DNA from 4 places in the Paenibacillus sp. FSL H7-0943 genome. Region 4 is predicted to be linked to each of the others. Evidence: riboswitches for the same ligand, from Rfam matches in the RefSeq annotation. Region 4 holds a riboswitch; each other region holds the start of a gene.
What was found. Region 4 has a riboswitch for cyclic di-AMP ahead of NSQ55_RS00190 (3D domain-containing protein). Riboswitches for the same ligand answer to the same signal wherever they lie in the genome.
Positions count from the first base shown of each region.

Region 1 (7,860 bases), 570 kb from region 4:
GATTGTGGTCGGGATCAGACAGACCAGCAAAGCGATCATAACAGGAATATCTAGATCAACGCCCAGATAAGTCGCAATAGGCCGCAAGGTCACTACTACAATCAGGAAAATCAACGTCAGACTGATCAAGAGTGTATTTAGTGCAATTTCATTGGGTGTCTTTTGACGTTTCGCCCCTTCAACGAGGGAGATCATCCGATCCAGGAATGACTCACCGGGATCACTGGTAATTTTGACTTTAATCTCATCACTGACTACCCGGGTGCCGCCTGTGACTGAGCCGAAATCTCCGCCAGCTTCCTTAATAACAGGTGCAGATTCACCTGTAATTGCCGATTCATCTACGGAGGCCAGCCCTTCAATTACTTCACCATCGCCAGGGATAAGTTCTCCCTGACTGACGATGACGATATCTCCTTTACGAAGCTCGGAAGAAGAAACGGTCTTCACAGACCCTCCAACGAGTTTGTTAGCTGTGATATCCTGTTTCGTTTTCTTGAGTGAATCCGCCTGGGCTTTCCCGCGGCCTTCAGCCAGCGCTTCAGCGAAGTTGGCAAACAGCACTGTGAATAGCAGAATGAACAACACTGTGATATTGAAGCCTACCGATTTCTCTGCATTAAAATATCCGGGGGCCAGTACCATAAGCAATACAATAATCGTACCGATTTCGACTACGAACATGACCGGATTTTTGATTAACGTCACCGGGTTAAGCTTAATAAAGCTATCCTTTACAGCGCTTAGGAGTATGGGTCCCGTCAGCAGCTTTTTTCTTTTTACAGTACTCATCTTGTTCTCCCTCTTCCTACCGTAAGGTCAAATATTCTGCAATCGGGCCGAGCACAATGACCGGCAGAAACGTCAGAGCCCCGATAATTACAACGGTACCAATCAGAATTCCGGTGAACAGACCATTGTCTGTGCGGAATGTGCCAATCGTCTCAGGAACTGGCTTCTTCTGGATCAGTGAGCCTGCAACTGCCAGCATCGCGATTATAGAGACATAACGGCCAAGCAGCATTACGATCCCGGTTGTAACATTCCAAAAGGTGGTGTTGTCCGCAAGCCCTTCAAATCCTGAACCATTGTTCGCGGCAGAAGAGACATATTCATATAACACTTGGCTAAGTCCATGGAATCCGGGATTCGTGATGGAACCGTTGCCCAAGTCCGTTAAGAACGCACCTGCTGTTGGTACAAGGATAATGAACGGATGCACAAGGATAGCAATCGCAATTAGCTTCATCTCCTTGGCTTCTATCTTTCGCCCGAGAAACTCTGGTGTTCTGCCAACCATTAGTCCACATAAGAAGACACCCATGATGGCATACATCAGCATATTGATTAGTCCGACACCTTTTCCCCCAAAGACGTTGTTGAGCATCATTAGGGCCAGAGGGGTAATGCCACCCAGCGGTGTCAGCGTATCATGCATATTGTTAACACTACCTGTCGTAGCTGCCGTTGTTACCGAAGTGAACAGCGAAGATTGCGGGATACCAAAACGTACCTCTTTACCTTCCATGCTGCCTTGCGAAGACTCGATCCCCAGCGCATTGATAGCTGGATTGCCTTTGGTTTCCGCATAATAATTCAATCCCAGCAGTAGTACGAACAAGGTCATCATTGCTGTGAAAATCACCCAGCCCTGACGTTTGTTCTTAGCGAACAATCCGTACATATATGGCAAAGAGGCTGGCAGCATCCACATAGAGAGAATCTCCAGAACGTTCGTAAGTGGATTAGGGTTCTCAAAAGGATGTGCTGAATTGGCTCCGAAGAAGCCGCCACCATTCGTACCTAAGTGTTTAATTGATTCCAAAGAAGCGACTGGACCGATAGCGATTTGTTGCGTCTGCCCTTCAAGTGTAGTGACCTCAAGCGATGGCTTGAGCGTTTGTGGCACATGCAATCCTACCAGCACCAATGAAACTAGCAGAGCTAATGGAATGAATACACGAATATGTGCTTTTACGAAGTCCTCGAAAAAGTTCCCGACTGATTTCTGTCCTGTAATCCCTCTGACAAAAGCAACCGCAACAGAAAATCCGCTCGCTGCAGACGTGAACATCATCATCGTGATGACTGCCATTTGTGAAAAATACGATAGTCCCGTCTCCCCGCTATAATGCTGCAGGTTCGTATTGGTCATAAAGCTGATCACCGTATTGAATGAAAGCGTCTGTTCCATATCGGCAATTCCATTCGGGTTCAGCGGCAATCCCCGCTGTAATCTCAGAAAAATATAACTGAAAGCAACCAGTACGATATTAGTTAAAACAAAGCTGAGTGCATACTTCTTCCAGGACATTCCGTCCCGTTTTTTCAGGCCGATCAGCTTATAAATACCTTTCTCTGTGCCTGCAAACCAGCGATCCGTACGATTCGGTTCGTTAGAAAATACATGATATAAATACGTTCCCATCGGCTTGACCAGCAAGATGAGAATTACAATTACGACGACTATTTGCAAAATGCCCATGAATGCCCCTCCTTAAAATTTCTCAGGATGAATCAACGCGTAAACCAGATATATAAACAACAGTAGGGTAACAGCGATTACTAGAATCACAGCTTATCCCTCCCCGTATCCTCAACTACACCTGCGCACCAGCGCATAAAGCCATAAAATAACCCGTAAATTACAGCTAACGAAGCCACCATATACAGATCCATCATATCTTCCGCACTCCTTCCATTATCCTTGATGAGGTGATCTATCGATTAGAAAATCAGCATCACCACTATGGGAATAGATTACATAGCTCGCACCAAGTCTTTTATAGACCAATCTAGGATTTATTGAACTTGTAATCACAAAAATCGGCTGTGTCGTCCAGGTACGGCACATCTGAATATAGCGGCAGCAAAGCGGAAAGCTGCTCTCAAACAGATATACCCTGCCTACCGGGAACGATGGGCGAAACCAAGTGCTCTGATGGCGGGTATCCACTAGAATAACCTGCTCAATCCCGAGCTCCTCAAGTAAAGCTTTCTCAGCCACATTGTTGGTTAATCCCGCCATCTTAATACCCCTGAACTTCAGAAGTTTAATGAAATGTTCTCCCGCCTTTGTAGGCGCACATACAAGCACATATTCATTCTGATCCGTCATCTTTTTTTCTCCTCCTGCTCATTTACAACAAGGAGGCAACGAAAATCTCCGAAAGGATGTTGACCTATCGTCATTTTCGGGCACAACCTAAAGCTCGGTTGTGTCACGTCATTAGACGCTGCCTTACAAATACCGCTAATGATGAATTTAGCGACCTCTTAGGGGAGGCCTCCATAAATGCTTTGCTTCTAAGAGCACAGCAAAAAGCCACAAAGGATCTCCTCTGTGGCTCGCTAGCGGTCACATTGCACTCATCCTCTCTCCATACGCTTACGAGGTTAGCTGTCGGATTCGGGCGGTGAGAGTCGCCCTACCTGTATAGATGCAAGCTCACTCACACCCTCTACAGGATTCACCCCATAATCGGCTTCCGACTCTCACATCGGCTGCCGATTGTTGGTTCCCCCGCTTTCCTTACCGGAAATTAAGCGGATCAAATATTCGATTGTCGTTGAAACAGGAGTAATCATACTCTTATGCACGAAGACTTGTAAAACCTGAATGATGCCAAAATAATGCAAATTAAAAACTATTTTCCCATTAGATAGCGCTTACTTGATATCTAATCTCTCTATATCTCTTGTTTACTCGAGTTTGGAGCGTTTAATCGCTATCTATAGTACATGTGATTTTATTCACCTTTTTAGAGCGAAAATACTGCAAATTCCCATTATAGGTAGAAACGCAAGAAGCTGAGGCTGAGCGAGAAAGAGGCGCGATAACACGCCATAAATACCTATTTACCTCGTTTTTCAGTCGTAGTCGGCAGGATATGGTTAAAATTGCTCTAAAAGAACATTTTCCGTTTTTTACAGAAAATCTTGAAAAGAGTATGATTCGGGTTGAATCTAATTCATGAAAAACAATCAACGCTGAGTTCCTGCATTCGCAGGGAACGGGGGAACCATCAGGCCATCTGGCCTACTTGGGGTGAATCCAAAGGAGACTGCATAAGTCTCAATAGGTAGGGCGACTCTCACCGTCCGAATCCGACAGCTAACCTCGTAAGCGTAAAGAGAGAGACCCTTGATCCGCCACGCTTTGGCCCAGGTATATCTGCCTGTAATCCAAAACCGCAGCAGAGGTCCTCCTCTTGCTGCGGTTTTTGCGTTACCTAAGCTTATTAGGTGATAGCACGCTGGATGGGGTGAATGTTTTGAAGCACTATTATTTAGGGATACATCAAGGGCTGCTTGAGCCGATAAGTCTAAATTACGTTTGTTTCGGGGCCTTGTGGTTCGAAGAACATAATCACAGGTACATTGTAGGCTATGCATTTGGCCAGAACCAGATCCAAGCCCTTCGCCAGTTCAGCACACCTTCTTCTTGTAAAGACTGTTTAGACTCTAAGATTGTATATGAGATATATAAAAAAATTCGAGAACAACAGCAGCAGCAGGATTGGTCATCACACCAAAAGCTCCCGTGGTTTACAGCCTTCAAGGAGCCTTGGAAAGATGTAAGCGCCGGTTGGTATGTCTTGAGATCCCGCAGCACCTTTCCCTTACATCTATCTGTTATACGAAAAGAGAAGTTCCGACTATGGCTAGAGCATACCGCAGTCTGTGAGAATAAAATGGAGATGCTCGCTTGTGTAGAAAAGGCTAGTGTCACTCATCATGTTGACTTAAAGCTTTTGGAAATCTAAGGAGGAACCCTACTATGGACCAGCGCAGACTATCCCGCATTGAAGTATTTGTATTGGATGAACCCGAGCCTATTCACTATGGAATGGAAGGGGCTGAAGGCTGCCGTTATGGTATTCTGAAGCTCACCTGTAAGGGAGGCTGCAGTTGGGGGGCTTGTCTGATCTCTGCCAACACCAAAAATTTCGATCTTATTAAATGGAGTTCTTTTTTACGGGCCATCTGTCATTGCCGTCTTGAAGAAGCGCTGGATAAGGTCCGCCGCGAAGGTTCAGATTGGGAGCAGGTTAAGCTTGAGCTAGTTCAGGGTGCTTTGCAGGATTTAAAGGCCAAGCTCCAGGGTAAATCCTTGGCAGGGCATATTCAGCAAGGGCGTCTGTACAGTGTTGCAGCAGGGGGGAGCAATTCCAGAAGTGAACGGCTCTACTACAAGCCTTCAAAAGCTTTATCCACTGCCTCCCAGCAGAAACACAGTTGCCCGGAACCAGACACCGCCGATCTCATCAATAAATCCATCTCTTACTTTTCTATATTATAGATTCAAGCAAATCTCTCAATCTGAAAGGATCGTGTTCACCATGCCTGACCCCTTACCTCCCGAGTCCACCTACAGTACTAAATTTGCAGAGTGTGTTCAAAAGTATACTAATGAAGTCTACGTACTTAGTTCCATGTTGTTAGAACAATCTAATGAGGCAGACAAGATTACTATCCGCACCTTCACAGAGCTTCATAAAATATATCGTCAGGATGAATTCGATCCTCAGTTATTCTCTATCCACGCTTACCGCACTTGTATTCGCCAGTGTGCTGATTCTTTTGCCCGGCGCTCGCTTCTATCGGCTAAGGCATTACCTTGGGAGGAACAGCTTGTGAAGGTATTGTGGTACGGCTTAAAGCTGCCTCTTTCTCAAATAAGCATTATTCTGCAAAAAAGTGTTCCTGCATTGAAAGCACAGCTTAGAGCTGTACGGGAGCAGATGACCGCCCAAGCGGATGTACTAACGAGCGCAAATCTTTCTATAATTTAGTCTCTGACTAGAATTCAGACAATCTTTAAGCGTATGAAGCATCTAACGGACTCAGGAGCCTTTAATTGAAGCTTTTCCTCAAATATGGTCGGCGTTCGGACTCCAGAGTCACTAATTGTTTATAGAGCACCAAATATACGCCTACTTCCACTCAATAGCATCACTGGAGTCCGCACCCCCTTCAAAAGACCTTGAAATCGCCAAATAACGCCTTCTGAGTCCGAAAGTAAAAATCCCGAGCGATGAACGTCTCGGATCGTCTTAAAGCAAGCCCTAATCATCTTCCACCAAGACAAGGCTTACGGACCCAGATGACGTTACTTGCACGTTTATCGCCTTTTGAGCATAGTATCGGACTCCAGTGCAACTATTTGGTTAAAAGAGCTACTAATTCACCATTTTTCATGCCAATAGCGACTATAGTGTCCGATATCTTGCTAAATCTCGATGATTGCTGCATTTAAGTGCTGCTGGGTCCGTTAGCTATATCAGCTCGTATACAAAGAGATTGCCAACTCAAAAACGGGGATATCCCAGCAACCATAAATGGCTGTTAGGATACCCCCGAAAATTCAGTTCCTACTATTACACTTTACTCTTACGCGCCTTACCGTACATCCACAATCCTGCCAACATCCCCACTATAGCAACACCAGTCAATACGCCTTGAACGAAATCCATAAAAGTGGAGCCATCCGGAAGCATTCTACTAACCGTAGCCAGCGATACCGAACTCATTAAAAGCATAATGGTATATTGTTCGCTTGTAGACATCATTAGCACTCCTTAAAAGTTATATGAGGTCTTCTTAGATCTTGTAAGCTTTCATTGCTTTTCTGATTTCTTTAATACTTGGGCGTTTGCCGTACATCAGTACGCCGGTACGATAGATCTTGGCTGCCAGCCATCCGAAGATGAAGGTAGTCACAAGCAGGATCAGCAGCGATACAATGACTTGCCAGATCGCCACCTCGCCGACACCAATTCGGAGCAGCATCGTCAATGGTGAGGTGAAAGGCACATAACTCGCTATCTTAACCACTAGAGTATCTGCATTGGAGATACTGAACAGTGGAACATAGAACGCTACGAAGCCTAACATCATGATTGGCATTACCGCCTGACCGAGATCCTCCGTACGGCTGACAATCGAACCTACAGCCGCATACATCAAGGCATAGAGGAAGTAACCTAATACGTACAAGACAAATCCATAGAGCAGCAAGTTAATATTGAGCTGGCCTAAATCGAGATCAAAATCAGCCAATACAGTCGCATTATGCGGGAGCGTCAAATTGACGACGATCGCTGCGACAAAGATCCCAATTTGCAATATTCCTACTAGGAAAACACCGATAACTTTACCGAACATTTGCGCTAAAGGTGAGGCACTTGTAATCAGAATCTCCATAATCCGCGAGCTTTTCTCAGAAGTTATCTCTGCGGCAATCATGTTGCCTGTCATCATAATGGACATAAAGAACAACATAAGCATGGCATATACGATAATGTAGTTAATGGCTGGAGTGTCCTCCTGAGAGCTTTCACTGCCACCGCCTGCGTTAAGCTGTTGTGTAGTAATCTGCACAGGCGTTGACATTGCAGCAATCTGTTCAGAGGTCAGCTTGTCGCCAACGATGAATTGTGTGTTTGCTTGCTGAAGTGCATTTTGGAGATAAACTTGCACATCTCCGTTTAGTTCCCCATCATTACTATGATAAGTAACGGGTGGAAGCCCTTCACCAGTAGGTTCCGCAAAAGTAACATAACCTTCTACGGTCTCTTCATCTAATGCTTTCTTTAACTCGGCATCCTCCGCAGAAGCATATTGTACTATCTTAGCCTGTGGCATGCCCTCTGGCGCAGTATAAGCCTTCAACAATTCTGCAACCTGATTTCCCTCTTCAGCAATCACAGCAATTTGAGTAACTTCACTTTTGGCCGAATCACCCTTAAACTGATCGATGATATAGGGAAGATTCATCCCTATGCTGAGCAATAATACTAGAATCAAAGTAGTAATCATAAATGATTTCGTTCTAACTTTATTTTTAAAGGTAAAGCC
Region 1 is NZ_CP150148.1:605,833-613,692, reverse strand. It holds gene kdpB (potassium-transporting ATPase subunit KdpB) at 1-792, opposite strand, end outside; gene kdpA (potassium-transporting ATPase subunit KdpA) at 809-2,485, opposite strand; gene NSQ55_RS02730 (hypothetical protein) at 2,702-3,118, opposite strand; cyclic di-AMP (ydaO/yuaA leader) riboswitch at 3,370-3,559, opposite strand; cyclic di-AMP (ydaO/yuaA leader) riboswitch at 3,979-4,143, shown strand; gene NSQ55_RS02725 (hypothetical protein) at 4,212-4,766, shown strand; gene NSQ55_RS02720 (hypothetical protein) at 4,781-5,302, shown strand; gene NSQ55_RS02715 (hypothetical protein) at 5,343-5,795, shown strand; gene NSQ55_RS02710 (hypothetical protein) at 6,381-6,572, opposite strand; gene NSQ55_RS02705 (ABC transporter permease) at 6,604-7,860, opposite strand, start outside.
Region 1: linked by a shared signal. The riboswitch ahead of NSQ55_RS02725 (hypothetical protein) and the one ahead of NSQ55_RS00190 (3D domain-containing protein) in region 4 are both predicted to bind cyclic di-AMP.

Region 2 (7,860 bases), 3.2 Mb from region 4:
ATCCGCTTCAATTCCAAACACTTCCCGCAATACATCTGGTGTCATAACCTCAGTAGGTGAGCCTTCGCTAACCACAGTACCGGACTTAATCGCTACCATATGCTGCGCATAACGAGTAGCATGATTCAAATCATGCACGACCATGATAATGGTACGGCCTTCTTCCTCATTCAGCTTTTGCAAAAGCTGAAGAACTTCGAGCTGATGCGCCATATCTAGGAACGTTGTAGGCTCGTCAAGGAATAAAATATCTGTTTCTTGAGCCAACGCCATAGCGATCCAAGCGCGTTGACGTTGTCCACCAGAGAGACGGTCAATAGGGCGATCATGAAAAGATTCCATGCCCGTAACAGAGATGGCGTTGGAGATGATGTTGCGATCCTCTGCGGTCATCGTGCCAAATCCCTTTTGATGAGGGAAACGACCGTAACTGACCAGCTCAGATACCGTCAGACCGTCAGGAGCCGTTGGGTTCTGCGGTAGAATCGCTAGCTGACGAGCAACCTCTTTAGTTGAAAAGTTATGGATCGATTTGCCGTCCAGCATTACGGTGCCACTCTTCGGCTTCATAATCCGGGCCATCGTTTTGAGGATTGTAGATTTACCGGAGCCGTTAGCGCCCACTAGTGCGGTGATTTTTCCCGTAGGGATAGACAAGTTCAAGCCTTTAACTATAGTAGCCTCTGCATACCCAATACTTAATTCTTCTGTATTCAAACGTTCTGACATGATCTACAACTCCCTTAAAAGTTTTATGGAGCTATGCTCCTAAGTATGAACTAATTTACGCTTTAGACTTGGCGAGTAAATATAAAAAGTAAGGTGCGCCAATAATCGCAACCACAATGCCAGTCGGAACTTCCGCAGGTTGCAGCACCCATCTGCCGATGGTATCAGCGGTAATCATAAGAAGCGCCCCTGTCAAAGCACTAGCAGGTAATAACACTTGATGGCGGGGTCCCACGAGCCTGCGAGCCAGGTGTGGTGCTATCAGGCCGACGAAGCCAATACCTCCGCTTACCGCGACGCAGGAGCCGGCAAGCGCTACGGCTGTTACCAGAAGGAGAATACGTTCCTTCTCCACACGCATTCCTAGACCTAATGAAGTGTGGTCCCCTAGATTCAATACATTTAGAACCCGGGCTTTATAGAAGGCGAACGGTAACAGAATCGCGATCCAAGGCAGCAAAGCAAGGACGAATCTCCAATCCCCACCCCATATTTTCCCGGCGATCCAAGTAGCTACAAATTGATAATTATTAGGATCAAGCCTAAGTGCCAATACAAGCTGGCAAGCATTGATTCCTGCAGCGACCGCAATCCCGATAAGGATCAGCCTTGTAGGAGACAGACCATCTGCCTTCCGGTAGGCAAGAATATAGATTAAAGCTGCGGTCAGGCCAGCCCCACCAAGCGCTAGGAGAGGCAAGACAAATACCGGAGCTGCTGTTGTAGCCGGAAAAAACGAGATAAAAATGATTACCGCAAAACCTGCACCAGCACTTATGCCCAGCGTAGCCGGTTCAGCGAGTGCATTACGTGCGAGACTTTGTAGAATACAGCCCGATACTGCAAAGCCCGCTCCAACTAACAATGAAATTACGATGCGGGGTAATCTGAAATCAAATAAAATAAGCTTTTGCTGATGTGTTCCATCACCCATGAGTGTATGTAATACCTCTAGTGGGGATAGACGCATAAACCCTGTATTCATACTGACTATAAACACAACGACGATCAGTATAGCAAGGAGCGCTAACACCGTTAAGGCGCGTGTGCGGCGTTCTTTTTCATCTGGAGTAAGGGTTAATTTGGGCATTACAGCTCCCCCTTCCGCTTACTCGCTAAATAAATAAAGAACGGTACGCCGATGATGGCAATTAAAGCTCCTAGCGGTGTCTCATAAGGTGCATTTATCATTCTTGCGGCAATATCTGCAAAGATAATCAATAAGCTCCCTAGAACTGCCGAGCAAGGGATAATCCAGCGGTAGTCCACTCCAACGAAATAACGTGTAACATGTGGAATAATTAGTCCTATAAAAGCAATCGGGCCAACCGTTGAAACCGCGCTTCCAGCTAAGATAACCACAACAATCATACATGCCAATTGAACTATCCTTGTCCGCTGCCCCAGACCAACCGCTACTTCTCTTCCTAAGCTGAGCAATGTGACGGATCGTGATAACATCATTGCTGCAATTAAGGCTACGGCCACCCAAGGGAATATAATCTTGATCTGAGTCCAGCTAGCTCCACCCATCCCACCAGCTAACCAGAAGGCTATGTCCTGAGATAAGTTGAAAAGAATAGCTACTCCCTGACTAATAGCAACCAATAAAGCACTAACAGCCGAACCTGCTAATGTCAATCGCAAGGGGGTCAGGCCATTAAAAGAAAGCGAACCGATTCCGAATACGATAAAAGAGGCCACAGCGGCACCGATAAAGCAATACAACATTAGTGAAGTGAATGAGAGTGAGGGTGCAAAAGCAAATACTATGGCTAGCGCTACCCCTGCTCCTGCATTCAAGCCTAACAGCCCTGAATCCGCAAGCGGGTTTCTTGTCATCCCCTGCATGATAGCCCCTGCTACTGCGAAGCAAGCACCGACTAAGGCGCCAGCAATAGCACGTGGAAATCGCAGTTCTCTAATTACCTGATGTTTTTGTAAATCTGGATTGAAATGAAATATAGCTTCCCATACCGTAGCTAACTTGATATCTGCTGCACCTACTGAGACCGAAAGTGCCAATCCGAAGGCAATGGCAGCAAGTCCAAAAATAAGAATACCAATGGCAGCTGCCGGTCGGGTATGTAGAGCTTTTTTGGGTTCATTTTTAATACGATTTGCGAAATCTGAGGGTGAAACCATGAGTCGTCTCCTTATTCAATAGTTACAATGGTTTATATGATAACAACAATCATTCTCATTATCGCAAAAATATTTATGTTGTACAATTGCAGGATCGATTTTTCCGTACTATGGGATTGGTTTATAAAAAAATGGTGCAGATCTTTGTATCCCGAGATACTTGATCTGCACGCTCTTCCCCACCGAAATGATCAGTCTCATTCATGGTGAATTACGACTTTTATTTCACAAGACTTTTTAGCACATCGTCAATGATTTTTCTGCCAGCGTTCGCACCACTGTAAAGCCAGCTGCTTGTTGAGCTCATTTCATGCACATTTCCAGCTTTTACAGCTGGGATGCCCTTCCAGATTGCACTATCTAGGATCTCCGAACCCTCAGTCTTATCACTATTTACAAGGAAAATATGATCTGCGGTCAGCTCAGAAAGCTTCTCTAGTGAGATCGGATTCCAAGTTGCTCTTGTTCCTACTGGGATCTCTGTTACTAAGTTAGGCAGCGTTACGCCAAGGTCTGTATATAATACAGCTCCACTGCTGCGGGTTTCGTCTACAATATAGAAGTTTTTTTGCACCAACCATAAAATAGCCGCGGACTCTTGTCCAATAGCTCCTGCAAGCTGTTCTTTCGCAGCCGCTGCTTTAACATCATAATCTTTAATGGCTTTTTCTGCTTCAGGGGTTTTGTTCAAAATCTCACCCATCTTGAGCAACGATTTGCGCCAATCTTGATTTAGTTCATCCCCAATTACATAAGTGGGTGCAATCTTATTCAACTGATCGTAAATCCCGTTCTGAACAGAAGACTCCGATGGGATGATAATAAGATCCGGAGCAAAGCTGGTTACAGCCTCTAACGGAAGGTCGTAACTAATTGTAGGAACATCCTTCAATTCAGTGGCCAGATAATCCTGAACGCCGTTTGTAACTGACCATTGAGCTACTGGAGTTACACCCAGAGTTACCAAAGAGTCTTCCAAATATGAACCCAGAACGCGCTGTGGATTAGCCGGAATCGTTACTTTATGACCCATTGCATCTGTTAACGTCTTAGGTGCAGCAGGTGCCTCTGTAGATTCTGCTGTAGGCGCTGTTGTAGGCGCTGTTCCTGCATTTGATGAGCTTTCAGCATTATTATTACCACAAGCGGAAAGTATTAGCGTCATCACTATTAGTCCGCTCATCGTCACTTTCATGCTTCCTGATCTTTTTCTGTTAAGCCAAAACATTAAAAACCCTCCTATATGTAACTGCTTTGATATTCAAAGGTGACCTTTACCTCTGCTTCACTTTTAAATGATATTGATTCTCATTCTCTGTGTCAACATATAAATTTCAAATTCTGTGGATTTGCAACAATTTCCTTCATATAAAATACAAAAGAGGTTATATTCCGAACGTTCCGGATATAACCTCATCTTTAATCTTCTACTTATTTATTTAAATGATACGGGACAGTCGCTACTACAACGTCCTTTTGATTCATTAGATACGAGCGGATTAAAAAGCTGGTCTGATTATGAAGCACGGCTTGCCACCAATGTTTGGTAATAAACTGTGGAATCAAAATCGTGATGTGATCCGTCGCAGCGGTCTTCCACTCTACCGTATCGATAAACTTCACTAACGGACGAATGATACTACGATATCTGGAACGAAGAACAATCAGGCGTACACCTGGATTCCATTCCTCCCACCGTTGCTCCATCTTATGAATGTCTTCTTCATCAAAGCCTACATACACAGCAACAACATTATCTGTTAGAGACTTCGCATAGCTGATGGAATGTAATACAGCACGTGTAACCCCTGCAACAGGAACAACTACAGTACTTCCTTTAATTACAGGTTTATCAGTAGCCGGACATATACGCAGTTGATCCGCAGTATTCAAATAATGCTTATGAATACGGTGGAACACGAACATTACAGCAGGTAAGAAAATGAATGCCATCCATACGCTCGAGAATTTAGTAATGATAAATATAAGCGTAATCGTCAATGTAGTCAGCATACCGATGGTATTTACTACAAATCTTTTCACCCATCCAGCGGGTCTTGTTTTGATCCAATGCACCATCATCCCCAGTTGGGATAAGGTAAAAGGAATGAACACGCCTACCGCATATAGTGGAATCAAACCTTCCGTATTCCCATGGAATGCAGTCACAAGTATGATAGACATAACTCCTAGAAAAATAATGCCGTTTGAGAAGCCCAGGCGGTCACCACGGACCATAAATGCATGTGGCAGATATTTATCTTTTGCAAACATAAAGGCGAGCAGCGGAAACGCTGAATATGCTGTATTAGCTGCCAAGAACAAAATCACTGCTGTAATCCCTTGAATGAAAAAGTACAATCCGCCACGGCCAAAGGTCGATTCAGCGATCTGAGAGACAACCGTAGCCTTTTCATCTGGCACAATACCATACCAATATGCCAGCACAGTGATTCCGGTAAACATAAAGCCAAGGATAAGTCCCATGATCATTAGCGTCTTGGCTGCATTTTTCTCAGCCGGTGCCTTAAAGTTTGGGATCGCATTAGATACGGCCTCAACCCCCGTTAGGGCTGAACAACCAGAGCTAAACGCTTTTAATAGTAGAAACAAACTTACATTAGATACGGCGCTGCCTATTTCAGGAACATTCGCATGCGCGCCACCCATTGCATATTTAACGATACCGGAGATAATCAGAACAACAATCGAAACCACAAACAAATACACTGGAATTGCGATAAATGAAGCCGATTCAGTCACTCCGCGAAGATTAATGATTGTTAATAAAACGATAACAGATACAGCGATGAGAACAGTATGATTATGAAGACTTGGAAAAGCCGATGTGATCGCATCCGTCCCTGCCGAGGCACTAACCGCTACGGTAAGAATGTAATCCACCAATAATGAACCCCCAGCGAGCAGCCCTGTCGGAATACCAAGATTACTCTTGGCTACGATATAAGCTCCGCCTCCTTGCGGATAAGCAAAAATCGTCTGCCGATAGGATAAAATCAGGATGGCCAGCAGGCCCAATACGGCTAATGCAATTGGCAGGGAATACCAGATGGCAGTAAACCCGGCAGCCACTAGTACAATCAGAATTTGTTCCGTTCCGTAGGCTACAGACGAGAGCGCATCAGAAGACAGAACAGCCAGTGCTTTAACCTTGGATAACTTTTCATGATCGAGTTCATTCGACTTCATCGGACGTCCGATCAATAGTCGTTTTACCTTGCTTACCATGGTGGATACAGTTCCTTTCTTTGGGAGCTGAAACGGAATTTCCGTGCGCTGTTTTCATCGGTGGATTTCATAAATGCAGACACAAAAATAAGCATACGGAAATGATCCGCATGCTTATGCATGGTCATTTTCCCACCTTGCTTACGAGGTTAGCTGGCGGATTCGGGCTGTGGTTATAGCCCTACGGTAGAGGTCTGTTCGACCCGGTTCCGATTCACCCCATTGGCATGAATGCCAAGTTTGGTTCCCCCGTTTTTCCTAAGAAAATTCAGCGCATATTCAACTTCTCACAAGGTCTAATATTAGTCTACAAAGTGCCTACAGTAAAGCGTTGAAAAAAATGAAAAAAGAATGAAAAAACATCCAATAAGCTCAAATATAGCGTCTTATTGGATGCTCTCTTTCATTATCTTCAATTATCCCTCTAGCCCGTGATTTTAATACCTTTTCAGCTTTTTTGTACCTTCCAAAGTAAAAACTAAAATCCTAAGCTCTCCTCAGCATCTACTTCAATCACTTCTTCTTCCCTACGTCCATACCAAAGAAGGAGACTTATTAGAGCAAACGCTATTAAAGCTAACAAAGGAATCGTTATAAATCCGAAGTAGTTCAAGTAATCTTTATTACAAGGAACACCAACTGTACAAGGTAGAACTTTACTTAACGCTGGAATCTTCTGTTCCGCATAATGATAGATTGAGATACTGCCACCAATCAAACTTAATGGAAGCACATAAGGAATGATGCGCTTATCTCCACGGAAAGTGGCAATTCCCAACAAAAATAACTGCGGATACATAAAAATCCGCTGAAACCAGCAAAGCTTACAAGGTTCATACTTCAAGACTTCACTTAAATACAAGCTACCAGCTACAGCAACCAAAGAGACGAACCAGGCCAGATAGAGGCAGTTACGCTTGCAAAAAGATAGGAATTTTGTCACTTTGCCTCCACTGCTTTTGCGGCGGTGTTAATTTCAGATGTAATCGCTTCAATATCGAAAGGTTCAGCCGTTTTCACTCCATTAATGTAGAGCGAAGGCGTAGTTGTCACGCCTGAGTCAGTTGCCAACTGAATGTCTTTCTTCAGCTCATCTGCATAAGTTTTCTCTTGGATGTCTTTACGCAACAGATCGTAATCGATCGCTAATTTCTCTTTTTCAGCAAGGCTTACCAAGAAATCCTCAGTCGCCCATTCCACGCTCTCATCCCCTTGCTGCGCATACACAGCATCATAGAACTTCCAGAATTCATCCTTATTCTGATGGTATACAGACAATGCAGCTAGTGAAGCTGTCTCAGAGTCAGGACCAACGAAAGCCATATTTACAAAGTAAAGAGCTGCTTTTCCCTCGTTGACAAAATCTTGAACAATTTTCGGTTTCATGGAGCCAGCAAATTGGGAACAAGCTGGACATTTGAAATCACCAAATTCAACAAGCTTAACAGGTGCATCCTCATTACCAATCCTAGGTAGCTCACTGTAATTGAATTCTACCGGTTCTCCTGTAGAGACATTCTTTGCTGCATCTTTCGAAGCTAACATAAACAATCCAACAAAAATGATAACTACTACAGCTATTGAACTAATAACTAAAATTCTCGTTTTCTGCTTCTGTTGCTCCTGTTCTACCCGTCGTTTCTCTTGTTTGCTCAACTGGGGAACATTTGGACTTTTTTTAGGTTTACTCAAGGAGAATTCCTTTCTGTCCTCTAGGGACTAATGTAGTTTTTATCA
Region 2 is NZ_CP150148.1:3,735,883-3,743,742, forward strand. It holds gene NSQ55_RS16285 (ABC transporter ATP-binding protein) at 1-729, opposite strand, end outside; gene NSQ55_RS16290 (iron ABC transporter permease) at 785-1,819, opposite strand; gene NSQ55_RS16295 (iron ABC transporter permease) at 1,819-2,874, opposite strand; gene NSQ55_RS16300 (iron-hydroxamate ABC transporter substrate-binding protein) at 3,095-4,102, opposite strand; gene NSQ55_RS16305 (APC family permease) at 4,306-6,123, opposite strand; cyclic di-AMP (ydaO/yuaA leader) riboswitch at 6,248-6,407, opposite strand; gene NSQ55_RS16310 (disulfide oxidoreductase) at 6,602-7,066, opposite strand; gene NSQ55_RS16315 (DsbA family protein) at 7,063-7,815, opposite strand.
Region 2: linked by a shared signal. The riboswitch ahead of NSQ55_RS16305 (APC family permease) and the one ahead of NSQ55_RS00190 (3D domain-containing protein) in region 4 are both predicted to bind cyclic di-AMP.

Region 3 (7,860 bases), 1.0 Mb from region 4:
GTGTGGCTGCTGTAACTAATGTTGGGGATGACATGAACTGGACGGGGCATGGGTTAGCTCAAGCTAATCTGTATGGATATGGGAGATTAATTTGGAATCCGGAGCTGACGGCAAAGGAAATCGCTGAGGAATGGATTCGCCTTACCTTTGGCACTGATGAAGGTCTAGTGGCTGCTATTCGCGGGATGTTAATGGACTCATGGAGGATTTACGAATCTTACACAGCTCCATTAGGTGTGGGCTGGATGGTTAATCCGGATCATCATTATGGGCCGAATGTGGATGGATATGAATACGCCAAGTGGGGAACGTACCATTATGCGGATCATAAGGGCATTGGTGTGGATCGTTCAGTCAAATCGGGAACGGGGTATAGCGGACAGTATATGGGTCTTAATGCATCAAATTATGAGAATCTAGCGTCTTGTCCAGAAGAGCTGCTGCTGTTCTTCCATCATGTTCCATACACGCATGTTCTGCAATCGGGGCAAACGGTTATACAACATATCTACGATACTCATTTCGAGGGGGCAGAGCAGGCTGCACAGCTTCTAGCAACATGGGAATCACTTGAAGGCAGCATGGATAGTGGATTGTATGTGCAAGTGAAGCAACGTCTTGAAGAGCAAGCAGAGCATGCGCAGGAATGGAGAGATCGGATCAATACGTATTTTTACCGCAAGAGCGGAATTGAGGATCTTAAAGGCAGAAAGATTTATTAGATTTTGAACCGAGGGATGATGATAGTGAGCCTCACGATTAGAGCGATTTTGAAAGATTTAATGGGAACTGTGGAACAGGTAGAAGGGACTGTGGATATTCTGAACCCAGGGGAACCGGAAACTGAAGTCACAGGGATTATTACGGCCTTTTCTGCCACACAAAATATTGTGGAGCAAGCAATAGCGTTAGGAGCCAATTTGCTGATCACGCATGAAGGTGTATTTTATAGCCATCATGCGGCGAACGAGTGGTTAGAAGGTGATCCGGTTTATCATGCGAAAAAAAGTCTGATCGAACGATCCCCAATAGCTATTTTTCGTTATCATGATTATTGGCATCGGCAAGAGCCGGATGGGATTATGATGGGTTTGCTGCGAGAGCTGGATTGGTCAGACTATGTGGAAGAGCAGCAAGCGGCTGCTACGATCCTCACTATTCCTGCCATGACTGTACTGGAAGCTGCTCAGTATATTAAAAGTAAGCTAGGGATCTCTTATGTACGCGCTGCTGGTGACCTGTCTCTGTCCTGCAAACGCATAGGGATATTAGTAGGTTACAGAGGGGGCGGGACGATGGCTATTCCACTTTTTAATGATCACAATCTTGATTTAATTATTGCTGGAGAAGGACCAGAGTGGGAGACTCCGGAATATGTGCGGGATGCAGGGCACCAAGGCAGATCTAAAGCGCTCATCATGTTAGGTCATGCGGAGAGTGAAGCGCCGGGGATGAAATATTTAGCTGAAATCTTAGCAGACAAATATCCCATGCTTCCTACCCGGTTCATTGCTGAACAACCCATCTATCAGATGGTTTAATCTGGGGAAATTAAGAGTACGGAATAAATAAACATATTATGGAGAAAATGAAGGGAAACAGGTCACTGAGAAAGGAGTGTTTCAATGGAAATTCCTTTGGAGGCTGATGAAGTATTAAGTCGGATCAAAAAGCTGCAAAGCGACGGAAGCTCGATCAGTAAAAAACAAGTAAAGCAAAGCGACCCAGAGCTTATGAGAAGTGCGCTGTTCTTTTTTCCAAGCTGGGAGCATGCATTGAAAAACGCCGATCTTTTGTAGCCATAGTATTGTAAAAGGAAGCTAAGTGGACAGGGGGATATCTCTGATTCTGCTTAGCTTTTTTCTTTTTTATGAAATCATTCGTGCTGTTCATGTGAAATAATATTAACAAGCTTGCCAAACGGATCGGGGACATAGAAACGACCAACACCCCAAGGTACAGAAACTGGCCCAATATTGGTATTGAAGATTGTCGTTTCTTATTAAATAGGAAAGTACTGGTGAATCACCCCCTTTTTCGCTTGCTTCAGAGCTGTTTTTCTAAAGAAAACGAGTAAACAAGAGCAAAAGAAAGAGAAAATGAAGAGTATGCTTAATATGAAATGAAAAGCATTGCTTTCAACATTATTTTGACCAGAGCCCTCCTTTACAAGAAAACCTTACAAGAGTATGATTCATCTCAGAACTGAGAATTATCTTAAATTTACAATTACATAAGCAATCCGCTTAATTTCCGTTTCTGGAAAGCGGGGGAACCAACAACTGGCAGCCGATGTGAGAGTCGGCACTGGTTATGGGGTGAATCCTGTTCCGGGTGCATAATATGCATCCCTGCAGGTAGGGCAACTCTCACTGCCCGAATCCGACAGCTAACCTCGTAAGCGTATGGAGAGAGGATGAATGGCGTGTTTAGTGATGAATAGCCACAGAGAATCCCTCTGTGGTTTTTTGCTGCGTTTTTAAGCAGATATAGTCGTAGAATTTATTATGAAAGAGGTGTTACCTTTGCCTATCGCTAAACTGAACGGAACTTCGCTCTATTATGAAATCAATGGAACTGGCACTCCGGTTGTGTTTATCCATGGACATGGATTAACACACAGTATGTTCAAACCACAGCTGGAGTATTTTTCCGATAAATATAAAGTGATTTTGTGCGATTTACGGGGGAATGGCAAGTCTGGTAAACTGCTGGAGGCCCCACATGAGATTATTGAGACGCAATGTCTGGATCTGATTATGCTGTTGAATGACCTAGGTATCCGTGAAGCAGTTTTTGTAGGAATCGCCTATGGTGGCTTAGTCGTTCAGCATATTGCCAAACAATATCCTGAGCGTGTAAAAGCCATTGTGGTCGCGGATAGCTTTTGTAGGACTCACGGATCAACAATAGTAGGGAAAATACAAACTATGGCAGCATATTGTAGTTTACTAATGTATTATCTCCCAAGCGAGCTGGTGTTGCCTTCGATTCGGATGATGTACCGAGAGCGCTGGAGTCTGGCCTACAATGAGATTAGAAGAGGGCTGCTGGACAAACGTCCCCGGGAGCTATATCGGCAAAGGCTGGCTACGAGCCATGTTGATTACACCAGATGTTTAAAGGCTTTTAAACGTCCCGCTTTATGTATTGTAGGGGACTTCAATGAATTTGGAGTGAATTGTATGAAGGAAATGGTGTCTCAGCTGCCACATGCGCAGTTGGCGATTATTCCGAACGCATTAGATCCAAGTAATCTGTGCCAACCGGAGCAATTCAATGCGATTCTTCAACGTTTCTTAGAGAAGCAGCAGGGTACTCAGCAGATTAGCTGATCTATTGGGAGACCTTCACAAGCGAAGCGTTTAAGTGAGAAAAAAGACGACCCATAGCCAGGGAGCACGAGCTGGCTATGGGTCGTCTTTCTGGGAAGAACTTTAGGGGAATTCTCCCTAAAGTGAAGGAGATTATGGCTCCTAGAACATGGATTAGGGAGAAATTCCCTAATAATAGGATGTTTTTAGGGAGGATTTCCCTAATATAATGGACATCCAACTAAAGGCTGGCTTATCAGTAGTAAAATCTACGAATGAGCCAGCCTTTGGTTATTTTACTAACCGATGGATGTTGAACATTTACAAGCATATTGTACCTAGAACGCCACTTAATGTCCCCACCCTACCACAGCATCAAATATAGCTCACCCGACGTGGGAAAGAACGGTAGACCTAAGTAGTGATGGTAAGTGTATAGAGGAAGGCGTAACAAGCAGCACATCTGCTACTCTTGCATTTTGTACAATGCGATCTACTCGTGTAAGATTAAGATAATTCATACTAAAGGAGCTGAGTCATGATGTCTCAAGCTGAAACTATAAAACTGACTTCATTATCTTCAAAAGGGGGCTGCGGCTGCAAAATCGGTCCCGCTGATCTCATGCAGGTTATTCGCAGTCTGCCACCAACTGTTCCTAACCCGGATCTACTTGTAGGTCTGGACACTAGTGATGATGCAGGGGTGTACCGTTTAAGTGATGAATTAGCGTTAGTGCAAACTGTTGATTTTTTCACGCCGATCGTGGATGATCCCTATTCATTTGGTCAAATTGCAGCAGCCAATGCATTAAGTGATATTTATGCGATGGGTGGAAAGCCGCTTACGGTGCTTAATATTGTGGCCTTCCCTATTTCTGTTTTAGATAAAAGCATTCTCGGTGACATTTTGCGCGGTGCAGCGGATAAAGTACAGGAAGCAGGAGCTACTCTTGTGGGCGGACATTCCATCGACGATAAAGAGCCCAAATTCGGATTGGCCGTTACGGGCCTTGTGCATCCTGACAAAGTAAGAACGAATGCGGGCGCCAAGGTGGGAGACAAGCTGATTCTAACGAAGCCTATCGGTGTGGGGATCTTAACAACTTCCATTAAAAAGGATCAGCTATCTTCTGAAGAAACCACACGCCTTACGACAGTAATGTCTACTTTGAATAAAAAAGCGGCTGAAATCATGGAGCCTTATGATGTACATGCTTGTACAGATGTTACCGGATTTGGGCTACTGGGACATGCCTCGGAAATGGCTAAAGGGAGCGGCACGGGCCTGATCATTCGTCAAGGCGATGTACCGATGCTGCCAAGAGTAAGAGAGCTTGCGGAACAGGGATTTGTTCCAGGAGGCACTAAGAATAACTTTGCCCATCTGGAAGGCAGCATTCTTTATCCGGAAGAGATGGACCAACTAAGCCGCTATATTCTATGTGACGCTGTGACTTCTGGCGGACTGCTGATCTCTGTGGCCCCTGAACAAAGCGAAGATTTGCTAAAAGAGTTAGTAGATGCAGGGGTAGAAGCGGTATTGATCGGAGAGGTAACGGAAGAGCATCCGGGTCAGATTACGGTTATAGCTGCTGTGGAATAACTGTTGTATATCAGCTTAGAGCAAATTATGAAGGTTAGCCACCAGAGGAGAGAGCATATTGTTTCAGGACATTACACTGGAAGAACTTAGAGTGTTAAAAAACAAGAAGCAGATCACCATTATTGATGTTAGATCTCCTTCTGAATATAAAGATGCAACGCTGCCGGATAGTTTGAATATTCCTTTTTTTGATGATCAGGAACGGGCTGAAGTAGGGACGTTGTATAAACAGACAAGTGTGCAGGCCGCGAAAGAACGTGGTTTGGAGATTGCTGCGGCAAAACTGCCTTCTTTTGTCAAAGAATTTGCAGCGATTCAAGGAGACAAAGCAGTATTCTGCTGGAGGGGAGGTATGCGCAGCCGTACAACTGCGACCGTACTCTCTTTAATGGATATTCATGCTTATCGGCTGATAGGCGGCTATAAGGCTTATCGTAAATGGGTGCTCGACGAATTGGAGTCCTATGAATGTAAGGCGAAGTCTTATGTGATTCACGGAAATACAGGCACAGGTAAAACCAATCTGTTACACCGTCTGAAGACACAGGGGTATCCTGTTCTGGATTTGGAAGGGATGGCAGGTCATCGCGGTTCTATTTTTGGTGAGATTGGCCTTCGTGCGAACAATCAAAAAACGTTCGATAGTCTTCTTTTAGAGGAGTTAATTAAGATCGGAGATTCTCCTTATGTACTATTTGAAGCGGAGAGCAAAAAGATTGGTAAGGTAGTGATGCCCCCATTTATGGCCGAGCAAAAAGAGAGCGGAACGCAGATCTGGATTGAGATGCCTTTGCATGCCAGAGTGGAGCAAATCCTTGAGGATTATCGGCCAGTAGAATACAAGGAGCAATGTATTTCTGCATTTCGGAGTATTAAATCCCGAATTCATATCCCTATTGCGGCAGAAATCGAGCGATGCTTGCAGGCAGATTTGTTCGGCGAAGCTGTGGCGCTGCTGCTAGAATATTACTATGATCCTAGATACGATTATACGTCCACTCAGTATGAAGGCATTGAGAGAGTTACTTTTAAAGTGAATAATCTGGATGAAGCTGAGACTGCTGTGCGTTCTTTTTTAAAACGTCAGGAAGTATAAGTTTCGCGTTATGGTTAAAGGGGGCTTTACTTAATATGATCTATTTAGATTACAACGCTACAACACCAGTAGATAAGGAAGTAGCAGAGGTTATGATCCCTTATCTTTACGGTCATTTTGGGAATCCTTCAAGCAGTCATTCTTTGGGGCGGGAAGCTAAACTCGGAATAGAGCAGGCAAGAACACAGGTGGCTGATTTCCTGAATTGTGCGCCGGGTGAGGTGCTTTTTACCAGTGGGGGTAGTGAGTCTAATAATACTGTCATTAAAGGAGTAGCCCAAACGTATCGCCATAAAGGTAATCACATTATCCTGTCTGCTATTGAGCATCCAGCGGTAATTAAACCTTGTCAGTACCTGGAGCAGATGGGATACAACCTGACTTATGTACCTGTTGACTCGTATGGAATGGTGCAGGTTGACGATGTGAAAAAGCAGCTCACGGACCAAACCATTCTGGTCTCCATCATGCACTCTAATAACGAAACGGGTACGATCCAGCCGATCAAGGAAATAGCTGAGGTCTGCCACGAACGGGGCATTCTTATTCATACAGATGCTTCACAATCTGCGGGAAAAGTAGACCTCGATGTAGCGGATTTAGGGGTGGATTTTCTAACGCTTGCAGGCCATAAATTATATGCGCCCAAAGGCATTGGAGCATTGTACATTCGGGACGGCATTCACATTGAGCCTTTGATACACGGTGCGGGCCATGAACAGGGGCGAAGAGCGGGGACAGAAAATACACCCTACATTATTGGCTTAGGAAAAGCCTGCGAGCTTGCTGCTGACTCTGATTCTAGAAAAAGAGTTAAGCAAGTTACGGAGTATTTCTATGGAAGACTGCAGGAGTCTTTTGGCGAAAAAATTCATTTGAATGGTCATAAACACAAGCGCTTGCCTAACACCCTTAACGTTAGTTTTCTTGGAGCAGTGGGTCATGAAATTATCGATTCTCTGGAAGCTGTGGCTGCTTCAACTGGCTCGGCGTGCCATTCCGGTGAAACGTTGATTTCGCCTGTTTTAAAGGCTATGCATGTGTCGGAGAACATTGGACGGGGAGCGGTTCGTTTTAGTGTGGGACGATATACGACTACAGCGGAAATCGATGAGGTCATCGATAAGCTGAAGGTGTATTTGTTATAAGCTGAAATCGTATTAGTTGTGAGGTTCGTTTTTGCAAACAGTGACAAAGTGTGAATCCTAGTGAACGGACTTTGACTTCCAGTGGACGGACTATGACTCTCAGTGAACAGATTATGGCTCCCAGTGAATGGACTATGACTCTCAGTAAACGGATTATGGCTCCCAGTGAACGGACTCGCTATCGGACTCAGGCGCTCTTATCTGCAACATTTTCCTCTTTTTGGGTTGTTATAGGACCCCATAGTCGCTATTTGTACAAAATAGACAAAATTGAGCATCATTTCTGCCCAATAGCGCCTCTCAGGTCCGATAATCTCTCTAAACAGTGATAAATTAACGAATAGCGGCATTTGAGTCCGAAGGATCAAGAAGTTGAACCCGCATATTACAAAAAAAAGCATCTGTCACTCCTTCAAAAGGAATCGCAGATGCTTTTTTAAAATTTGTTTTAGTGATTATACAATCGTAAAGCCAGCACTTGCATAACCAGTGACTGTATTTACAAGGGTGAGGCCTGTAGCGGTGGCTGAGAATACCATAAGCAAACGTGTCTGTGGAGTTACAGCAAAATTGATACCATTCGTAATTCCGCTGACAAAAGTTCCTAGATTTATAGTACCGGTGATAGGTGGAAGTGGGACTATTGCCCCTGGAATAGCAGTAAATGTATTATTTGGTGTGGTCGATTGGTACAACTGT
Region 3 is NZ_CP150148.1:5,889,377-5,897,236, reverse strand. It holds gene NSQ55_RS25740 (alpha-glucuronidase family glycosyl hydrolase) at 1-722, shown strand, start outside; gene NSQ55_RS25735 (Nif3-like dinuclear metal center hexameric protein) at 741-1,541, shown strand; gene NSQ55_RS25730 (hypothetical protein) at 1,626-1,799, shown strand; cyclic di-AMP (ydaO/yuaA leader) riboswitch at 2,234-2,420, shown strand; gene NSQ55_RS25725 (alpha/beta hydrolase) at 2,526-3,335, shown strand; gene selD (selenide, water dikinase SelD) at 3,856-4,917, shown strand; gene mnmH (tRNA 2-selenouridine(34) synthase MnmH) at 4,976-6,013, shown strand; gene NSQ55_RS25710 (cysteine desulfurase family protein) at 6,049-7,161, shown strand; gene NSQ55_RS25705 (exosporium glycoprotein BclB-related protein) at 7,617-7,860, opposite strand, start outside.
Region 3: linked by a shared signal. The riboswitch ahead of NSQ55_RS25725 (alpha/beta hydrolase) and the one ahead of NSQ55_RS00190 (3D domain-containing protein) in region 4 are both predicted to bind cyclic di-AMP.

Region 4 (7,860 bases):
AGCACCGGCAACAATAGTCAACGCATCAAAATTCCGCTCATACTCCCTAGCTACCCTAATAGCAGCTATAAAGTTTTGCGAATTTTTATAGCTATTCAGACTATACAGATCGTAAGTATGCTGTTGCTTCAGTACCCCATCATGACCAGTGATCACTACAATGTCTGGGCGTACACGGGGTAACAGCCGGTATAACGTATCAGCCATTGCAGATTCATGAACATGATGCCCTTCAGCGGGAATCCGCAGCTGCTCGTATAAGCTAAGGCTCTTATTCAAATATGCCGGATCGCCATCCAGATGTAGTACTTTACCTGGCACTTCAAAATAAGGAGCTTCCTTGGACGGTGGAGCCCATGTCCCCTCTGTTAGGGTTCCCCCGCTCCGCTGACTTTGCTCCTGACGGTCCTTCCGCAGCTGTGTCAGTGATTCTTTCGCTTTGATCTGTGCTTGCTGTCCCCGTTCCGTTATTCGGGTAGGAGGCACTTGAACCAGGTCATCCAGAGGAGAATCCGCCAACAGGCGGAAATCTGTGCCTTTAATGACGGCTCTATCCTGCACAATATTATCTACACGAAATGTTAAATCACCGCCATAAGATTTGCGAACGACCAAGTCTCCTAAATTCATTACAACCACCACCTCTACCCCATCGTATGGGCAAAGGCCTCAGTTGGTTCATAACTCGCCATATTTTTAAAATATAAGAATGTATAATGCTCCACCACAATAACATCCTTATATTTCTACGAAAAACGGTTGTCGTCCTTAAGACAACAACCGTTTCTTATTGCTTATTCAATTCCAGCGGCTAGCAAAACACCGCTTAAGCGGGCGTATTCTTCAAGACTGAGTGTTTCTCCGCGACGGGTCGGTTCAATACCCGCTTCTGCGAGTAAAGCCTCCAGCTGCTCACGTCCTTGTTCAGGGAAGTAACGAGCCTTCAGATTGTTAGCAATCGTCTTGCGGCGCTGTGTGAAAGAAGCGTGAACCACTTCAAAGAAATGCTTCTCACTCTCCACCTTTACCGGAGGATGCTCTCTAACCTTCAGACGGATAACAGCAGACTCCACATTAGGTTGAGGGATGAATACCGTACGTGGCACGATACAGACGAGCTCAGGCTCGCTGTAGTACTGCACGGCAATGCTAAGACTTCCGTATTCCTTTCCACCTGGAGATGCAGCCATACGCTCCGCAACCTCCTTCTGAATCATTACAACGATGTTATCAAGGGGAAGCTTCTCTTCGAGCAGCTTCATCAGAATCGGAGTAGTCACATAATAAGGCAGGTTAGCAACCACACTGACCTTGTTCACAGTGGTGAAATCTTCCTTGAACATTTCCTGCAAGTTCACATTGAGGACATCATCGTTACGAACCTTAACATGGGGATAGGGGGAAAGTACGTCTTTTAATATTGGAATCAGTCTACGGTCAATCTCTACGGCAGTTACAGCACCCGCTGTTAGTGCCAGACGCTCCGTCAGCGCTCCAATTCCCGGCCCGATCTCCAGCGCCCCAGAATCGCTATCTAGTCCAGCAGCGTCTACAATCTTGTCCAAAATATTTTGATCAATCAAAAAATTCTGTCCCAGGCTTTTCTTGAACTTGAATCCATAACGTTGAATAATCTCTTTGGTCCGTTTTGGAGTCGAAATTTCCTCTCTACCACTCATGAAGTAATGCCTCCCTGATCAATTTGGGCGAGAGCCCCGGCAAATTCCTCCCGCGTAATCCCAAACATCGCCAGCCGCTTGTACAGCTGTTTGCCGTTACAATATCCGATTCCAAGCAAATTACCAAGCGCCATACGTCTTTCAGCAGCCCGAGGGTGTACAAGCATTCCAGCGGCCATAAGATCATCAATACCAATCAAAGCAGGTGCTCCTTCAAAAGAGGTATGTACATTACGCAGCGCATGACGAATCGCCTCTGGCGATGCATTCTCTACACCGATATCCCCTTTTCGAGTTGCGTCCTTCTCTGGAATAAAAGCATGCTTGCAGCCCGGCACCTTCGCTGAAACGATTTTACGAATTCGCTCCCCAGCATGGTCCGGGTCCGTAAGAATAATAACCCCTCTACGTTCCATAGCAAGCGCGATCTTAGCAATTACAGTCCGGTTTATAGCAGATCCGCCTGTCTCAATGGTATCCGCTTCTACAGCACGCTTAATGGCTACGGTATCGCTTTTGCCTTCAACGACGATTAATTCCTTAATCATATTTCTTGACTCCTTCCAAAAAAAGCAAAAAGAAGAGGATTCGCTCCTCTTCTTTTGGTTAAAGAATGTATAAGTGATGAGCGGTTGCTCTGCGATCAACGAAATGATCATCCAGCGTTCCTTAACGGTTATCATCACTATAGCTTATCAAAGGATTTTTTGCAAAAGCTTCAGTTCTAGTTAAGCTCTGGTTTCACAGGTCCAATCACATAAACGGTACGTGATTTACGGCCGAAATTACGAGCATGGCTCAGGGAATCATAATAGACATCCACTTTATTGCCTTTAATGGCACCGCCAGTATCCTCTGCACGGCGGAATCCAAGCCCATCGATATAAACCCACCAGCCAATAGGAATTACATTCGGATCTACTGCAATTGTACGACCTTCCGTTACGCGTGTTCCGGAGGCAGTTTTAGTACCTATCCCTGGCTCTTCTGACGAATAAGCTGTCATGGAGACGTTCTTAATCATCTTCTTGTACTCAAAGTCTACGCCAGCCTTGCTTGTGACGTTCTTAGTCTTAGCGCTAACTTTAGTCGTTTTGGAGGTAGTGCTTGATTTGGAAGTTGTTGTAGCTTTAGCAACTACAGTAGGCTTAGGAAGTGCTTTAGTACCAACGGCAATGATCTTATCTTTTGTTACCGTTTGTACTTCCTTGCCGATCATGCGCATAGAGGCCAGTTCTCCGTCTTGATAGATCTTTTCAATATGCTGAACCATGACGCCTGGTTTGCCTGCCTGTGCCACTCTAACTGTTCCCACAGTAAGGGAGGGATCTGCTGTCTTAATAACACGGAAAGGTAAGTTAGTTGTTCGCTGTACCGTTTGCTTGTTGATACGAACGATCTTAATCTCCATGTCAGCAGAGATGGTGGTGTCTAACGAAGGAAAAATCTTGTCATAGCCTTCTAGGTTGATACCCAGTTTGTCAATCGCTTGACCGATAGTGTCTTCGGTCGTATATAACGTTTTTGTTGCTCCGTCCGCAGTAAGGCTAAATTTCTGCGCACGATTGATAACGACACGGTCACCGTCTTTTATTTCATCACTCAGACCTAAAGATAATTCATCATGCGGCTGCAGCGAAATTTGCTCTTTCTCCAACACATCACCAAGAAGTGCTTCTCGCGTTTCAAGTGTCTGTGTTTGCCCGTCTATTACTAAAACTAATTGTTTATTACTTTGACCGTGTACGTACAGCAGAATTAACAGCGCGATTGCGATTGAAATCACACCTGCAAGTAAAAGTACGCGAGTATTTACTTGCTCCCACCGTAATGCGAAAGACCTGCTGGATGACTGCGAATCATGGGATACCTCTGGTTGGAATAAGCCCATTCTCTCCATCCTCCTTACATAGCCTCGTCGTCAATTTGTATATCATGAGGACTGAATTTCTTTGACGAAACTATTTGAGATTGTCACAGGATACGCACGTATTAACTTAGCGTCTCCTGCTCATGGATCGCCTGCTCGGCACAGCTACTCCTACACCTGTTATATAACAGTATGCGGGCAACATTCAGTTTATTCAAAAATAAAGAAGCCTAAAAAGAGTTCTCTTGAGGACTCTTTCGTGGCTTCTCCGATGTCAGAATACGCGGGAATGTTTGTGCACGAGGTTGCCTCTCTTACTTGCGCTTACGGGGTTAGCTGTCGGGTTCGGACGAAAGAGAGACGCCCTATTTCAGGTCACCCGCTCACGGCGGTTGCCCTTAAATTCACCCCAAAGACCACGTGAAGAAATCAAATATTGTTCTGCGGCAATTCCTAGTCGTATTCAAGATACAGGCATGCGGCAGTTCAATATTGGTTCCCCCGTTCTCCATACGGAGACTCAGCGAGACGATCCATGAATCAATGGCTGTCACAATAACAACAGCTCACATCACTGAAAAGATGATATCCTGTTTTGATGCATGTTGTAAAGGACGATTCAACCACGTTTACGCAAATATATGGTTAAAATATTGTAATAATCAGCCGTTTTTATATTAAAAAAGTTTAATATATCGGCCATTCTCTATTTTTCACCCGTTTTACTCCTGTTTTCAGACAATCCCAAATCGTTCCAGTGCGTTCGCATACGTAATTTTAGCCAATTCTTCCCATGTTAACCCTTTAATTTCAGCCGCAGCCTCTGCTACTAACTTCACATGAGCACTCTCATTTCGCTTGCCTCGGAAGGGGTGTGGAGTCAAATATGGAGCGTCTGTTTCGATCAATAATCTGTCCAATGGCGTCTGTGCAAGCACCTCTTTAGGCACTCTGGCATTTTTGAACGTGATCGGTCCTCCAAATGACAAATGAAATCCTAGATCTAGACACATTTTTGCGGTTTCCCAGCTGCCTGAGAAAGAATGCATTACGCCACCTATTTCATTTGCTTTTTCCTCCCGTAAAATCCGTACGACATCTTCATGGGCATCACGGTCATGTATACAGATTGGCATTTTTAGTTCACGGGCTAGTCCAATTTGTTTGCGGAAGACCTCCTGCTGCACATCCTTGGGAGAGGTATCCCAATAATAATCCAACCCAATCTCTCCGATGGCCACCACTTTCTCATGGCTGCAAAGAGAGGCGATCCAATCGAGGTCCCCCTCTTTCATATCAATCGCATCCTGTGGATGCCAGCCCACCGCTGCATAAATATAATCATAAGATTCAGCCAGCTTCATCGTTGAAGGGATCGTTTCCCGATTAAATCCAATATTGATCATCTTGCTAACTCCGGCCTCTACTGCACGAGCTATAACTTCCTCGCGATCCTCGTCGAATTGAGGCGCATCTAAATGTGTATGTGTGTCGAACAGATACATTTTAAAGCTCACTCCTTGTTGTTTTTATCAATAGTTCCATAAATATTTGTATTATTTTGCAAAAATCTCTGCTACAGAAGAGGGCAACCGTGTAAGGGCTTTTTTCAGCTTATCCTGTGGGAAATATAGGTGATATCTGCCACGATGAATTCCGCTTATTGAGCGCACAATATCCGATACCTCTGAAATTTCCCGCAATTGCTCATTGCGATCAAGCAGTAAAATTTGATTATTGTCGAAGGCTGCTCCTGGACGGAACACATCATAAGGCAAATCTGTCGGATAATCAATCTCTAAGTCATATTCTGGGTTAAGTCCCGCTCCCGCAAAACTGCTGCGGATTTCCGTAATCATATCTGTATCCAAATTCTCAATCTCTACATATTTATACAGTTTACGATGAATAAAACGGGTACACAAGTCGCTTAATAACTCATCTTCTTCAAGTGTCCATTGCATAAAAGCAGTCTGTACCAGTGCCTCATCAAGCATTAAATATTGCTTCACTGTTACTTCTCCTCGAAAGAGATCTTCCAGCGGAGCGATCATAAAGCGAAATTTGTACTCCTCTTGGAACAACTCTTTAGCTCTACGGAAGATTTGACGCAAAATAATTTCAGAGCTGCGCGTCACCGGATGAAAATATACCTGCCAGTACATTTGATAACGCGACATTAAATAATCTTCAATGGCATGCATACCTGATTCTTTTACTACAATCCGCCCATTATAAGGACGAAGCATTCTCAAAATCCGATCAATATCGATGGTTCCATAGTTTACACCTGTATAGTACGCATCACGCAGCAAATAATCCATACGATCAGCATCCAGCGGACTAGAAACCAAATTTACAACAATTTCATGCTCATATGTCTTAGAGATAACTGAGGCTACTTTACGAGGAAAATCTTCCTCCACATCACGCAATATTTCGGTGATCTCCGTGTCCTCCAAAATAATTCGGCAGGTCCAATCCTCATGGTTCATTTCAAAAGCTTCTTCTATAGAATGTGAAAATGGACCATGCCCTAAATCATGCAGCAAAGCCGCACACAAAGTAAGCAAACTTTCTTCAGGAATCCAATCCTTATACCCGCTGCGCTCAAATTGCGAAATGATTCTGCGTGTAATTTCATATACTCCTAAAGAATGAGAAAAACGACTATGCTCTGCACCATGAAAAGTGAGATATGAGGTACCTAACTGGCGAATCCGGCGTAAACGCTGAAATTCTTTTGTATTAATTAGTCGCCAAATAATCGTATCCTGTACGTGAATATAATTATGAACGGGATCCTTGAAAACTTTTTCTTCCGTGAGCGGCTGCTTCATGAGATCAACTCCTTCTAATAATTTAATATGATTTTAACTAATATCAGTATATAATAAGTAATTATGTCGTACTTTGTCGAAAAGTATCATTTTTGGTCTTGGTAAATCGACAAAATGCTTTCAGGGTAATTCTTAATTTTTATAGGGACATTCAAAGTTCTTATGGAAATTTTCTTATTCAGCCTATGAAAAAAGGTTGACTGATTTGGGAATCGTTGGTATTATAAGTATCATAAAACAGTGAACAATGTCGAATAATGACGTTTTTGGAACATTGAGAGGAGTAACGATTGTTATGATGAAATCAACAGGAATTGTAAGAAAAGTAGACGAACTTGGACGGGTTGTTATTCCTATTGAATTACGCCGTACACTTGGCATTGGCGAAAAGGACGCACTGGAAATTTACGTTGATGGCGAACGGATTATGCTTAAAAAGTATGAGCCTGCCTGCATTTTCTGTGGCAACGCTGAGAACGTAACTTACTTTAAAGGAAAAATAGTTTGTCATGAATGCATATCTTCCATCCCTACCCCTGTGACAAACTAAATTAAATAGTATATAATAGAACTAATCAAATTGTTAATTCTAACCTTTTCATATCTCCTTGACCTCCCGTGACCGCGGGAGGTATTTTTTATGTCTGGGTTTGCCCTCCTGGTTATCCCCTTCCTAAGGGCAATGTGCTTCAAGACGGAACTAGTAATACTTAGTTGTATTTCTTACAGTTATTTTAAATGCTTTTTACCATTAAACGAATTAATTGTATTTTGTACACTTATATTTCCTATATCTCCGTGAAATCAATCCTTTCCACCTTTATAACTGTATGAAGTACAACTAAACGAACAAATACATAAAAAAATTCAAAAATAACTGTACAAAATACATTTAACCCGCAGATAAATCATTCAAGCTCGAAACGGCTCCGAAAATCCTTAGTTATTCTAGGAATTCGTCTATAACACTTACTCTTCTGCTCTATCAAGCAACGCATTATAAATATCCCGTTTGGCTACACCCCGGTCTGATGCCGCTTTTTTCATAGCCTCTTTCCGTGGTACATCCTGTGCTTCGTAATGAGCTACATGATCTTCAATGCTTAACTGACGCCACCACGCCGATTCTGCGATTTCTGCATCTTCCTTGCTCTCCCCTTCTACGACAATAACATATTCGCCTAGCGGAGGATGTTCAGCCAGCCATAGTGTACATTCCTCAATCGAACCGCGTAGAAACTCCTCATATCTTTTCGTTAATTCACGTGCCAACACAATCTGGCGATTACCGAATGCTTCTTGAAGATGAGCAAGTGTCTTAACTACGCGATGGGGAGATTCGTAGAACAACAAAGTGCCTTGAGCCGAACGAAGTGGACTTAATACTGCTCGGATGTCCTTACGCTCTCGGGGAAGAAAGCCGATAAAGGTGAACGTATTCGTAGATAGACCAGAAGCGATCAAAGCTGAC
Region 4 is NZ_CP150148.1:38,248-46,107, reverse strand. It holds gene yabG (sporulation peptidase YabG) at 1-630, opposite strand, end outside; gene rsmA (16S rRNA (adenine(1518)-N(6)/adenine(1519)-N(6))-dimethyltransferase RsmA) at 795-1,679, opposite strand; gene rnmV (ribonuclease M5) at 1,676-2,227, opposite strand; gene NSQ55_RS00190 (3D domain-containing protein) at 2,404-3,570, opposite strand; cyclic di-AMP (ydaO/yuaA leader) riboswitch at 3,856-4,085, opposite strand; gene NSQ55_RS00185 (TatD family hydrolase) at 4,284-5,054, opposite strand; gene NSQ55_RS00180 (HD domain-containing protein) at 5,106-6,389, opposite strand; gene NSQ55_RS00175 (AbrB/MazE/SpoVT family DNA-binding domain-containing protein) at 6,685-6,939, shown strand; gene rsmI (16S rRNA (cytidine(1402)-2'-O)-methyltransferase) at 7,359-7,860, opposite strand, start outside.